DNA from 2 places in the Streptomyces sp. NPDC086023 genome. Region 1 is predicted to be linked to the other one. Evidence: riboswitches for the same ligand, from Rfam matches in the RefSeq annotation. Region 1 holds a riboswitch; the other holds the start of a gene.
The links. Region 1 has a riboswitch for cyclic di-AMP ahead of ACIF6F_RS24080 (transglycosylase family protein). Riboswitches for the same ligand answer to the same signal wherever they lie in the genome.

Region 1 (5,839 bases):
CACCACGCCCCGAACTCCAAGGTCCGGACGCGGCGGCTGATGGTCTCGGTCGTGGAGCGGCTTCAGGGCGCCGGGTTCGCGGTGGACGAGGCGCTCTGGGGGACCGCGGCCGACTGCAACCAGCCCGCCTGTTGCAGCGACGGTCCCTGCTGCTGAGGCGGCGGTGGGCGCCAGGGACGGGGTCGCCGGCTCCGGCCGGGTCACCGTCTTCGAGATGTTCGGGGTCGTCTTCGGGTACGCGACGCACTCGCTCGACGCTCGGGGGCTCGGGGAGGTGGCCGTGGTCGGGCCCCTGACGCCCGGCGTCCACTGGGAGCGGCTGTGGGAGATGGAGCGGGACATGAACCGGGAGGCGGCCCGGCAGGACGAGCACGCCGCGTGGTGGCGCAGGCCTCCCGCGCGTACATCTGCGGGAGCGGACGGATCGTCCAGCTCCGCCGGGAGGAGTGGAAGCTCGCGCCCGGCGGGCGGAGCGTGCGCTTCCCCGGTACGTACTGCAGCCGCGACGAACTGTGGACGGGCGATCTGGTGGTCGAGTGGGTGACGCCCGAACAGGTGGCCCCGCGCACGTCGTCGCCTTACGGTGCGTAGCCCGGCAGCACCGGCCGGCCGGGCCGGCACGGCGCTTTTCGGCACCGCTGGGCGGCACCCGGGGGCTTTCGGGCACCGCCGGCCGGCACCCGGGGGCTTTCCGGCACCACCGGGCGGCTCCCAGGGGCTTCCGGCACCACCGGGCGGCACCTCAACCCCCGGCACCGCCGGAGGCACCCGGCACCTCAACCCCCGGCACCGCCGGAGGCACCCGGCACCTCAACCCCCGGCACCGCCGGAGGCACCCGGCACCCCAACCCCCGGCACCGCCGGAGGCACCCGGCACCACGCGGCGGCCACCTGCCAAGGTGACGGCTAGGGTCGGCCGTATGCACGACCAGGCCGCGCCCGATTCCCCGCCCACCCTCTTCGACTGGCAGTTCGCCACCGATCCGTACCCGGCGTACGCCTGGCTGCGGGAGCACTCGCCCGTGCACCGCACCGCGCTGCCCAGCGGGGTCGAGGCCTGGCTCGTCACCCGGTACGCCGACGCCCGGCAGGCCCTCGCGGACCAGCGGCTCAGCAAGAACCCGGCGCACCACGCGGAGCCGGCGCACGCCAAGGGGAAGACCGGCATCCCCGGCGAGCGCAAGGCCGAGCTGATGACGCACCTCCTCAACATCGACCCGCCGGACCACACCAGGCTGCGCAGGCTGGTCTCGAAGGCGTTCACGCCGCGCCGTGTGGCGGAGTTCACGCCGCGGGTGCAGGAGCTGACCGACCACCTCATCGACGGCTTCGCGGAGAAGGGGGAGGCGGACCTCATCCACGAGTTCGCCTTCCCGCTCCCCATCTACGCCATCTGCGAGATGCTCGGCGTGCCGCGCGAGGACCAGGACGACTTCCGCGACTGGGCCGGGATGATGATCCGCCACGGCGGCGGACCCCGCGGCGGGGTGGCCCGGTCGGTCAAGAAGATGAGGGGCTACCTGGTGGAACTGATCCACCGGAAGCGGGACGACCTGGGCGACGACCTCATCTCGGGACTCATCCGGGCAAGTGACCACGGCGAGCACCTCACTGAGAACGAGGCCGCGGCGATGGCATTCATCCTGCTTTTCGCCGGTTTCGAGACCACTGTCAATCTGATGGGGAATGGGCTGTATTCCCTGTTTCGGAATCCCGCCGAGCGGGCCCGGCTCCAGGACTCGCTCGCGGCCGGCGAGACCGGTCTGCTGGAGACCGGGATCGAGGAGCTGCTGCGCTACGACGGCCCCGTCGAGCTGGCCACCTGGCGGTTCGCCACCGAGCCGCTGACCCTCGGCGGGAAGGACATCGCCGCAGGTGATCCGGTACTCGTGGTGCTCGCCGCGGCCGACCGCGACCCGGCCCGCTTCGACGGGCCCGACACCCTCGACCTCTCCCGGACCGACAACCAGCACCTCGGCTACGGACACGGCATCCACTACTGCCTCGGCGCCCCGCTCGCCCGCCTCGAAGGGCAGACCGCGCTCGCCACCCTGCTGACCCGGCTGCCGGACCTGCGACTTGCCGTCGCCCCGGACGAACTCCGGTGGCGCGGCGGGCTCATCATGCGCGGCCTGCGCACCCTGCCCGTGGAGTTCACCCCCCGCGCCAAACAACGGAATTGAGCATTCCTCACTTTCGTGACCTCAACGTGATCTGCGCATCATCGACTTGTGACATCCGTTCGAACCCCGCTAGGTTCGCCGTCACTTCCTTTGCCGCCACGCGAAAGGTCCACCTCATGCGTTCCGGGAACGGCCGTCACCGGCGCCCCCGTCAGGCCCCTGCGCTCGTCGTCACGGCGGGCGTCACCGGCTCCGCACTGGCGCTGCCGCTGCTCGCCGCCACCAACGCCAGCGCCGCCGACGCCGCCACGTGGGACAAGGTCGCCGAGTGCGAGAGCGGCGGCACCTGGAGTGCCGACCTCAACAACGGCTTCTACGGCGGGCTGCAGTTCACCCAGGAGCTGTGGAAGGAGGCCGGCGGCCAGGAGTACGCCCCGCGCGCCGACCTCGCCAGCCGCTCGCAGCAGATAGCCGTCGCCGAGCGGGTGCTCGCCGAGAAGGGCCCCGGGGCCTGGCCGCTCTGCGCGGCCCCCGCCGGGCTCACCAAGACCGGCCCCAAGGCCGACGTGGACGACGGCCTCGGCAAGCCGAAGCCGGTCACCCCCGCGCCCGTGCGCCCCGACGAGGGCTCAGGCGCCACCGAGGAGGCCGGTACGGGTACGAAGACCCCCGCGCCCCCCGTGACGCGCACTCCGGCACCGCCGACCGCCGGCACCCCCTCGGGCACCGCCACCCCGGGCGCCACCATCACCCCCGGAGCCACCCCCGGCACCGCGACCCCCGGCACCCCCACGGCCCCCGGCACGGGCGCGCCCACCACGCCGGGCGCCACCGGCACCCCGGGCACGCCCGGCGCGACCGACGGGGCCACCCCGGGTGCGACCCCCGGGGCCACCGACGGGTCGGCCACCCCCGGCCCCGGCAGGCACCGCGGCAACGCGGCCGACGAGACGTCAGGGGACGTGTCGGGCGAAACGGACGGAACGGGACGTCACGCCCTGACCCTCGACCCGCTCGCTCCTGACGCCGGGTCGGGTACCGGTGTCACTCCCGAGGGCGCCGGGGAGTCCACGTACATCGTCAAGTCCGGCGACAGCCTCTCCGGCATCGCGGACGCGAAGGGCCTCAAGGGTGGCTGGGCCGCGCTGTACAAGGCCAACGAGCAGGTCATCGGCGATGACGCGGACCTCATCAAGCCCGGTCAGAACCTCGACCTAAGCCAGAACTAGGGGCACTTCGGGCATCCGTTAAAGCGGGCAATGTCCGGATTCGTGTAAGTCTGGCGTCAGTGAGACATGAGTCTCAGGCCGTCAACTGGCGTGTCCCGCCCGGAAGCTCGGCTACCGCCCCTTCTCACCTGCGCAAACGCCGGTTCCCGGTGCGCAAGTACGGGCCGTTTCTCCCCGATGTCCTGCCTTGAACATCGGGGAGCGGTCTGTCTACGGTCTGAACCGCTCGCCACCGCGGGCTCCTTCGACCGCATCGCCGAGTCCTGCCGGCGGACGGGGGAAACAGTCGTCGCGCAAGCGCCGAAGGCAGGAGCGGGGGACCCAAGGTTTGTGCCGGGCCCGGCCGTTGAAAGACGGTCACGGAACGGCTTGGGGTGAAGCCACGCGCTAGGACGCGAGGCCGGGCAACTCACTACGCCCGAACCCGACAGCTCACCTCGTAGGCGTCGGTGAGGAGAAGCCTCCAATGCTGCTTTCCAAGGGCAAGCACCGCCGTGCGTCCAAGGCCACCCGCATCGTCACCCTCGTCGGCGTGACCGGCGCGGCCGTCGCCGCCCCGCTGATGGTCGCGGGCACCGCCAGCGCCGCCACCGCCTCCGAGTGGGACCGCGTCGCGCAGTGCGAGTCCGGTGGCAACTGGTCCATCAACACCGGCAACGGCTACTACGGCGGCCTGCAGTTCTCCCCCTCCACCTGGGCTGCGTACGGCGGCACCGCCTACGCCCCGCAGGCCAACCAGGCCAGCAAGTCCCAGCAGATAGCCATCGCCGAGAAGGTGCTGGCCGGTCAGGGCAAGGGCGCCTGGCCGAGCTGCGGTGTCGGCCTCTCCGGCGCCAAGTACAGCGGCGGCGGCTCGGGCGAGTCCGCCCCGGTCAAGAAGAAGGCCAAGAAGAAGACGACGGAGACCCGCACGCAGCAGGCTCCGACCACCCGCTCCGAGCGCACCACCGCCGCCCCGAAGCCCGCGGCCCCGGCCACCGGCTTCAAGAAGGGCAACGGCTCCTACGAGGTGAAGGCCGGCGACACCCTCGGCACCATCGCCGACGCCCAGAACGTCAAGGGCGGCTGGGAGAAGCTCTTCGAGCTCAACAAGGACATCGTCACCGATGCCGACCTGATCTACCCGGGCCAGATGCTGAAGCTCTCCTGAACGGCTCCGGTACGGGAGTAGTCCCGGCCCGGCAGTAGCCACGCCCGCCCGGCGCGTCCTCCCCCCGATGCGCCGGGCGGGCGTTCCCCTTTCTCCGGCCGCCGACCCTCCGGAGAACCCCTCTGCCCTCTGGCACCCGACCCTCCGGTAACCCCCTCCGGGAGCCCCTTTGGGAGCCCCTGTGCTCGTTTGATCAGGGGTCTATGTCCTGGAAGACGGGTATTCGGTCCCTTTTTCGTCCCAGGACCCGGGCGGTCGAGCGGCCGACGCCCCCGACGGGGTTAGGCTCTAGGCGGCGAGGGCCGGTCCCACGGCCCCCCACGCCACCGCACATCTAGCGTCACATCCCAGAAGGAGATGCTCGTGCCGTCCATCGACGTCGTCGTAGCCCGGGAAATCCTGGACTCCCGAGGCAACCCCACGGTCGAGGTCGAGGTGGGCCTCGACGACGGCAGCACCGGCCGTGCTGCCGTTCCGTCCGGCGCCTCCACCGGTGCCTTCGAGGCCATCGAGCTCCGTGACGGTGACCCCAACCGCTACATGGGCAAGGGTGTCGAGAAGGCCGTCCTGGCCGTCATCGAGCAGATCGGCCCGGAGCTCGTCGGCTACGACGCCACCGAGCAGCGCCTGATCGACCAGGCCATGTTCGACCTGGACGCCACCGACAACAAGGGCTCCCTCGGCGCCAACGCCATCCTGGGCGTCTCCCTGGCCGTGGCCCACGCCGCGTCCGAGGCCTCGGACCTGCCGCTGTTCCGCTACCTCGGCGGCCCGAACGCGCACCTGCTGCCCGTTCCGATGATGAACATCCTCAACGGTGGCTCGCACGCCGACTCCAACGTCGACATCCAGGAGTTCATGATCGCGCCGATCGGCGCCGAGTCCTTCTCCGAGGCCCTCCGCTGGGGTGCCGAGGTCTACCACACCCTCAAGAAGGTCCTGCACTCCAAGGGCCTCTCCACCGGCCTGGGCGACGAGGGCGGCTTCGCCCCGAACCTGGAGTCGAACCGCGCCGCGCTCGACCTCATCGTCGAGGCCATCAAGCAGGCCGGCTACACCCCGGGCAAGGACATCGCGCTCGCGCTCGACGTCGCCGCGTCCGAGTTCTACAAGGACGGCAAGTACGAGTTCGAGGGCCAGTCCCGCTCGGCCGCCGAGATGACCGAGTACTACGAGGGCCTCGTCGACGCCTACCCGCTGGTCTCCATCGAGGACCCGCTGTTCGAGGACGACTGGGCCGGCTGGAAGGTCATCACCGACAAGCTGGGCTCCCGCGTCCAGATCGTCGGCGACGACCTGTTCGTCACCAACCCCGAGCGCCTCGCCCGCGGCATCGA
Region 2 (5,839 bases), on a different contig from region 1:
CAGGCCGGAGAGCAGGGCGATGCCGATGGCGCCGGACTGGGCGAACAGGCCGATGCGGCCCGGCTCCGGGGAGCCGGGTGCGAGGGAGGCGTTGAGCCGGACCCCGGGGTCGGTGTTGATGACGCCGAAGGCGTTCGGCCCGATCAGCCGCATCCCGTACGAGCGTGCCTGGCGCACGAGTTCGCGCTGCCGCTCCAGTCCCGCCGGACCGCTCTCGGCGTACCCGGCGGAGAGGACGACCAGGCCCTGGACGCCGTGCTCGCCGCAGTCCGCGACCGCCTCGGGCACGCGTTCGGCGGGGACGGCGACGACCGCGAGGTCGACCGGGCCGTCGAGGCCCGCGAGGGAGCGGTACGCGGGTACGCCGGCCAGCGTCCGGCCCGTACCGTCCGCACCGTCCGGCAGGGCGGCGTTGACGGCGTGGACGGCTCCGGTGAAGCCGGAGTCCAGGAGGTTGCGCAGCGCGGCCCGGCCGACGCCTCCCTCGGTGCGGCTGACGCCGATCACCGCGACGGAGCGCGGCGAGAGCAGCCGCTGCACGGAGCGGGCCTCCGCGCGCTGCTCGCGGGCGCGCTGGACGGCGAGGGACTCGGCGGTGGGTTCGAGGTCGAGGGTGAGGTGGACGGAGCCGTCCTCGAAGCTGCGCTTCTGGGTGTAGCCGGCGTCCGTGAAGACCTTGATCATCTTGGTGTTGGCCGGCAGCACCTCGGCGGCGAAGCGCCGGATGCCGCGCTCCCGGGCGACCGCTCCGATGTGTTCGAGGAGTGCGGAGGCGACCCCGCGGCCCTGGTGGGCGTCCTGGACCAGGAAGGCGACCTCGGCCTCGTCGGCGGGGCCGGTGGCGGGGCGGCCGGTGGCGTCGATCCGGTCGTAGCGGACGGTGGCGATGAACTCGTCCCCCACGGTGGCGGCCAGGCCGACCCGGTCGACGTAGTCGTGATGGGTGAAGCGGCGCACGTCCTTGGCGGACAGACGCGGGTAGGGCGCGAAGAACCGGTAGTACTTCGACTGGTCCGAGACCTGCTCGTAGAAGCTGACCAGCCGGCCCGCGTCCTCTGTGGTGATCGGCCTGATCCGGGCGGTGCCGCCGTCGCGCAGCACGACATCCGCTTCCCAGTGGGCCGGGTACGAAGGATCCGACGGCGTCCGCATGGGCCAAGAGTACGGCCCGGGACCCCGCGGACCCCACGCGCGCGGCGGGTTGGGCAAGAGGGACGAACCAGGGCAAGCTGGGAGGTCGAACGGCAGGCTTCCTCGGGCCGAAGGTCGGTCGGATGCAGCCCGGCGGTCGTGAGATAGTGGTCTAGACAACCCGCAGAACCTGAAGGGCATCACCATGGCAGAGCGCCGCGTCAACGTCGGCTGGGCCGAGGGCCTGCACGCTCGTCCCGCCTCGATCTTCGTCCGGGCGACGACCGCTTCCGGTATCCCGGTGACCATCTCCAAGGTCGACGGCACGCCCGTCAACGCCGGCTCCATGCTCGCCGTGCTGGGCCTGGGTGCACAGGGTGGCGAGGAGATCATCCTGGCCTCCGACGCCGATGGCGCGGAAGCCGCCCTGGACCGCCTGGCGAAGCTGGTCGCGGAAGGCCTTGAGGAGCTTCCCGAGACCGTCTGAGCTTCCGGCCGGTTTCCGGCCGCCGAATGAGCCGTGACCCGTTCCGGGATGCGGCTCATTTTCCTTTTCTGGCACCTCGGCCGGACAGGGAATGGCGCGGCGAAATCAGGGCACGGAAAAAATGCGGCCCGACGAATTCCGCCACCCCTTTGTATACGGCCTTTGTTAAAGGCGGCCGCCCGCGGTGTTTACGGCAGGTTGCGAACCCCTCACCGGCCCCTCGCCCCGCGCCCTCCGCAGCCGGTGCGCCCCCGTGGTGCGGGCCATGTGCGCGGCGGCGAGGGCCCGCGCCCGGTCGGCGTCCCCGCGCGCCACGGCGTCGACGATGGCGCCGTGCTCGGCCCAGGACTCCACGGGGTGCGCCGGGGCCTCCACCACGTACATCCAGGCGATCTTGTGCCGCAGCTGGGTGAGCATCGAGATCAGAGCGGGGCTGCCGGAGGCCTGGGCGAGCGTCTCGTGGAACCAGCCGCCCAGGGAGCGCAGGTCCTCGCCCTGGCCCCGGCGGGCCCTCTCCTGGCCGAGGCGTACGAGCCCGCGCAGCACCTTCAGGTGGCCCTCGGTACGCCGCTGTGCGGCCCGGGAGGCCCCCAGGGGCTCCAGCAGCACCCGCAGCTCCAGCAGGTCGGCGGCCTCCTGCTCGGTGGGCTCGGCCACGCAGGCCCCGGCGTGGCGGCGGGTGGTGACGAAGCCCTCGGACTCCAGGGTGCGCAGGGCCTCGCGGACGGGGACGCGCGAGACGCCGTACCGGCGGGCGAGGAGCTCCTCGGTGAGCCTGCTGCCGCGCTCGAAGACGCCGGCGACGATGTCGTCGCGGATCGCCGTGCACACCGCGTGCGCGGGAATGCGCATGACCGGACCTCCGCTTAATCCCCGCGAAACGCGGTCGGCGTCGACATGTGTGCCGCCGACTCTATTGCAGAAACGAGGAATTCCGGAGCGCACCGATGAATTCCGGAATGGTTTTTTACCGGATCTGCACGTGTCGGATGCACACGCCGGCTCCGCGCACCTCCGGCGGAGGGCACGCCGAAGGCCCCGGCTCGGGGAGCCGGGGCCTTCGGGAAGCGTGCGACGCCGCGGTGGCGACGGGTGCGGTCGCGGGTCAGATGCTGACGCCGTGCGAGCGCAGGTACGCCAGCGGGTCGATGTCCGAGCCGTAGTCGGCCGAGGTGCGGGCCTCGAAGTGGAGGTGGGGGCCGCTGGAGTTGCCGGTGGAGCCGGAGAGGCCGATCTGGTCGCCCGGGGTGACGCGCTGGCCGACCGAGACGCTGATCGACGAGAGGTGGCCGTACTGCGTGTACGTCCCGTCGTTCATCTTGATGACGACGTTGTTGCCGTACGCACCGCCCCAGCCCGCCTCGACGACGGTGCCGAGGCCGACCGCGTGCACCGAGGTGCCGGAGGCGGCGTGGAAGTCGATGCCGGTGTGGCTGCCGGAGGACCACATGGAGCCGCCGGCCTTGTACGAGGTGCTGACGTACGAGCCCGCGACGGGGGCCACGTAGGTGAGCAGACGCTTGCGCTCGGCCTCACGGGCGGCGCGCTCGGCGGCCTCGCGCTCGGCCTTGGCCTTCGCCTCTGCCTTCGCCTTGGCCTCGGCGGCGCGCTGGCGGGCCTCGTTCTCGGCCTGGGCCTTGGCGGCGGCGATCTCGGCGGCGGCCTGCTGGGACTCGGCCTGGGCCTCGATCTGGCCCGCGAGGTCGTCGGCGACGACGACGGCGTTCAGGCCGGTGTCCTCGGGGCCACGGGAGTCCGCGTCGGTGGCGGCGAAGGCCGGGCCGGCCAGGGTGCCGACGACACCGGTGGTCGCGAGGGCGGCTATGCCGGCCACGTTCGCGCTCTTGCGGCTCAGACGGCTGGGGCCACGGTGCTTACCGGTGGCACGACTGCCAAAGGCCATGGAGAGGCTGATCCTTTCCTTCCCTCTCGCCTACCGGGTTAGCTGACGGGTTCGGAGCAGGAAGGTCTCCTACGGGCCACCTCTGGCGAGGCGGTCCGATTCACCCCAGGGACTGATGTGGGTCCCCGGCTCCCCAGGCTCGCGCCTGACGGGGACTCGGCGATCGCTGTCCGGTGCCGCGGGTGCGGCTGTTACAGCTGACGGACAGCGAGGTTGACGCTAGGCGGATCGTCGGACAATCACCAAACGGACACGCTGTTTTGTGGCGTACGCCACGGGTCATTCAGGCAACGACCACCCCGAAACGGACAGAGAGCACAAACGGGGCCTCGGTGGGCAATCCACCAAGGCCCCGCCTCATGTCGGCCCGGAATCAGGTCAGTTGGTGACCACGGTCACCTCTCCGATGCCCAGCGCCCGCACCGGGTCCGCGATCTGCGACGCGTCACCCACGAGCACCGTCACCAGACGGTCCACCGGGAAGGCGTTCACCACGGCCGAAGTCGCCTCGACCGTGCCGGTTTCGGCGAGTCGCGCGTACAACTGCGCCTGGAAATCGTCCGGCAGCTCCTGCTCGACCTGGTCGGCCAGGGTCCCGGCGACGGCCGCGGCGGTCTCGAACTTCAGCGGCGCGACACCGACCAAGTTCTGTACGGCCACGTCGCGTTCGGTGTCCGTCAGGCCCTCGGCGGCGAGGGTGCGCAGCACCTGCCACAGGTCGCCCAGCGCGGGGCCGGTGTGGGGCGTGTCCACCGAGCCGCTGATGGCCAGCATCGAGGCGCCGGTTCCGTCGGCCGTGGAGCGCAGCACCTGCCCGAAGGCGCGCACGCCGTACGTGTAGCCCTTCTCCTCCCGGAGCACGCGGTCCAGGCGCGAGGTGAGCGTGCCGCCGAGGCAGTACGTGCCGAGCACCTGCGCGGCCCAGACGCGGTCGTGGCGGTCCGCCCCGATCCGGCCGATCAGCAGCTGGGTCTGCACGGCGCCGGGCCGGTCCACGATCACCACGCGGCCGGTGTCGTCCGCGGTGACCGGCGTGACGGGGTACGCCTCGCCCGTGCCGCCGGTCCAGGAGCCCAGGGTGTCGGCGAGGACGGCGTCCAGGTCGGTGCCGGTCAGGTCGCCGACCACGACGGCCGTGGCCGTGGAGGGGCGCACGTGGGCCTCGTAGAAGGCGCGGACGGCCCCGGAGTCGATCCGGCCGACGGTCTCCTCGCTGCCCTGGCGCGGACGCGACATGCGCAGGGTGGCGGGGAAGAGCTCCTTGGAGAGCTGCTTCGCGGCCCGGCGCTGCGGGTTGGCCAGCTCGTGCGGGATCTCGTCGAGGCGGTTGCGGACCAGCCGGTCCACCTCGCTGTCCGCGAAGGCCGGGGCGCGCAGGGCCTCGGCGAGCAGGGTCAGGGCCTTGTGCAGGCGGGAGGCGGGCACCTCCAGCGAGACCCGGACGCCGGGGTGGTCGGCGTGCGCGTCGAGGGTGGCGCCACAGCGCTCCAGCTCGGCGGCGAACTCCTCGGCGGAGTGCTTGTCGGTGCCCTCCGACAGCGCGCGGGCCATGATCGTGGCCACGCCGTCGAGGCCCTCGGGCTCGGCCTCCAGGGGGGCGTCGAGGATGACCTCGACGGCCACGACCTGCTGGCCGGGGCGGTGGCAGCGCAGGACCGTCAGGCCGTTCCCGAGCGTGCCGCGCTCGGGGGCGGGGAAGGCCCACGGCTTCGGCTGTCCGGCCTGCGGCTGCGGGTGGAAGGTCATCGAGGAAGCGACGTCGGCGGTCACTGGTCTGCCCCTTCGGCGTTGTCTTCGGTGGCGGGCAGCGGTTCGTACACGAGGACCGCGCGGTTGTCCGGGCGCAGCCGGGCCGCGGCGACGGCCTGCACCTCTTCTGCGGTGACGTCGAGCACCCGCTGGACCGCGGTCAGCGCGAGCTGCGGGTCGCCGAACAGCACGGCGAACCGGCACAGTTCGTCGGCCCGGCCGGCGACGGTGCCGAGACGGTCCAGCCACTCGCGCTCCAGCTGGGCCTGGGCGCGCTCCATCTCCTCGGAGGTCGGCCCGTCGGCGGCGAAGCGGGCGAGCTCCTCGTCGACGGCCGTCTCGATGCGGGGCACCTCGACGCCGCCGGAGGTCTTCACGTCCAGCCAGCCCAGGGAGGGCGCGCCCGCCAGGCGCAGCAGGCCGAAGCCGGCGGCCACGGCGGTCTGGTCGCGGCGGACCAGGCGGTTGTGCAGGCGGGAGGACTCGCCGCCGCCGAGGATGGTCAGGGCGAGGTCGGCGGCGTCGCACTCGCGGGTGCCGTCGTGCGGGAGGCGGTAGGCGGCCATCAG

Region 2: it holds a riboswitch for cyclic di-AMP, as region 1 does, so the genes downstream of both, ACIF6F_RS29455 (M23 family metallopeptidase) here and ACIF6F_RS24080 (transglycosylase family protein) in region 1, are expected to answer to the same signal.

The regions. Positions count from the first base shown of each region.
Region 1 covers NZ_JBITRX010000012.1:188,845-194,683, forward strand. Annotated here, with positions in the region: gene ACIF6F_RS24060 (DUF6879 family protein) at 1-296, shown strand, start outside; gene ACIF6F_RS24065 (hypothetical protein) at 379-591, shown strand; gene ACIF6F_RS24070 (cytochrome P450) at 921-2,183, shown strand; gene ACIF6F_RS24075 (transglycosylase family protein) at 2,300-3,352, shown strand; cyclic di-AMP (ydaO/yuaA leader) riboswitch at 3,641-3,813, shown strand; gene ACIF6F_RS24080 (transglycosylase family protein) at 3,819-4,502, shown strand; gene eno (phosphopyruvate hydratase) at 4,860-5,839, shown strand, end outside.
Region 2 covers NZ_JBITRX010000018.1:77,140-82,978, forward strand. Annotated here, with positions in the region: gene ACIF6F_RS29440 (GNAT family N-acetyltransferase) at 1-1,152, opposite strand, end outside; gene ACIF6F_RS29445 (HPr family phosphocarrier protein) at 1,337-1,618, shown strand; gene ACIF6F_RS29450 (GntR family transcriptional regulator) at 1,784-2,470, opposite strand; gene ACIF6F_RS29455 (M23 family metallopeptidase) at 2,724-3,521, opposite strand; cyclic di-AMP (ydaO/yuaA leader) riboswitch at 3,534-3,693, opposite strand; gene ACIF6F_RS29460 (M16 family metallopeptidase) at 3,900-5,267, opposite strand; gene ACIF6F_RS29465 (M16 family metallopeptidase) at 5,288-5,839, opposite strand, start outside.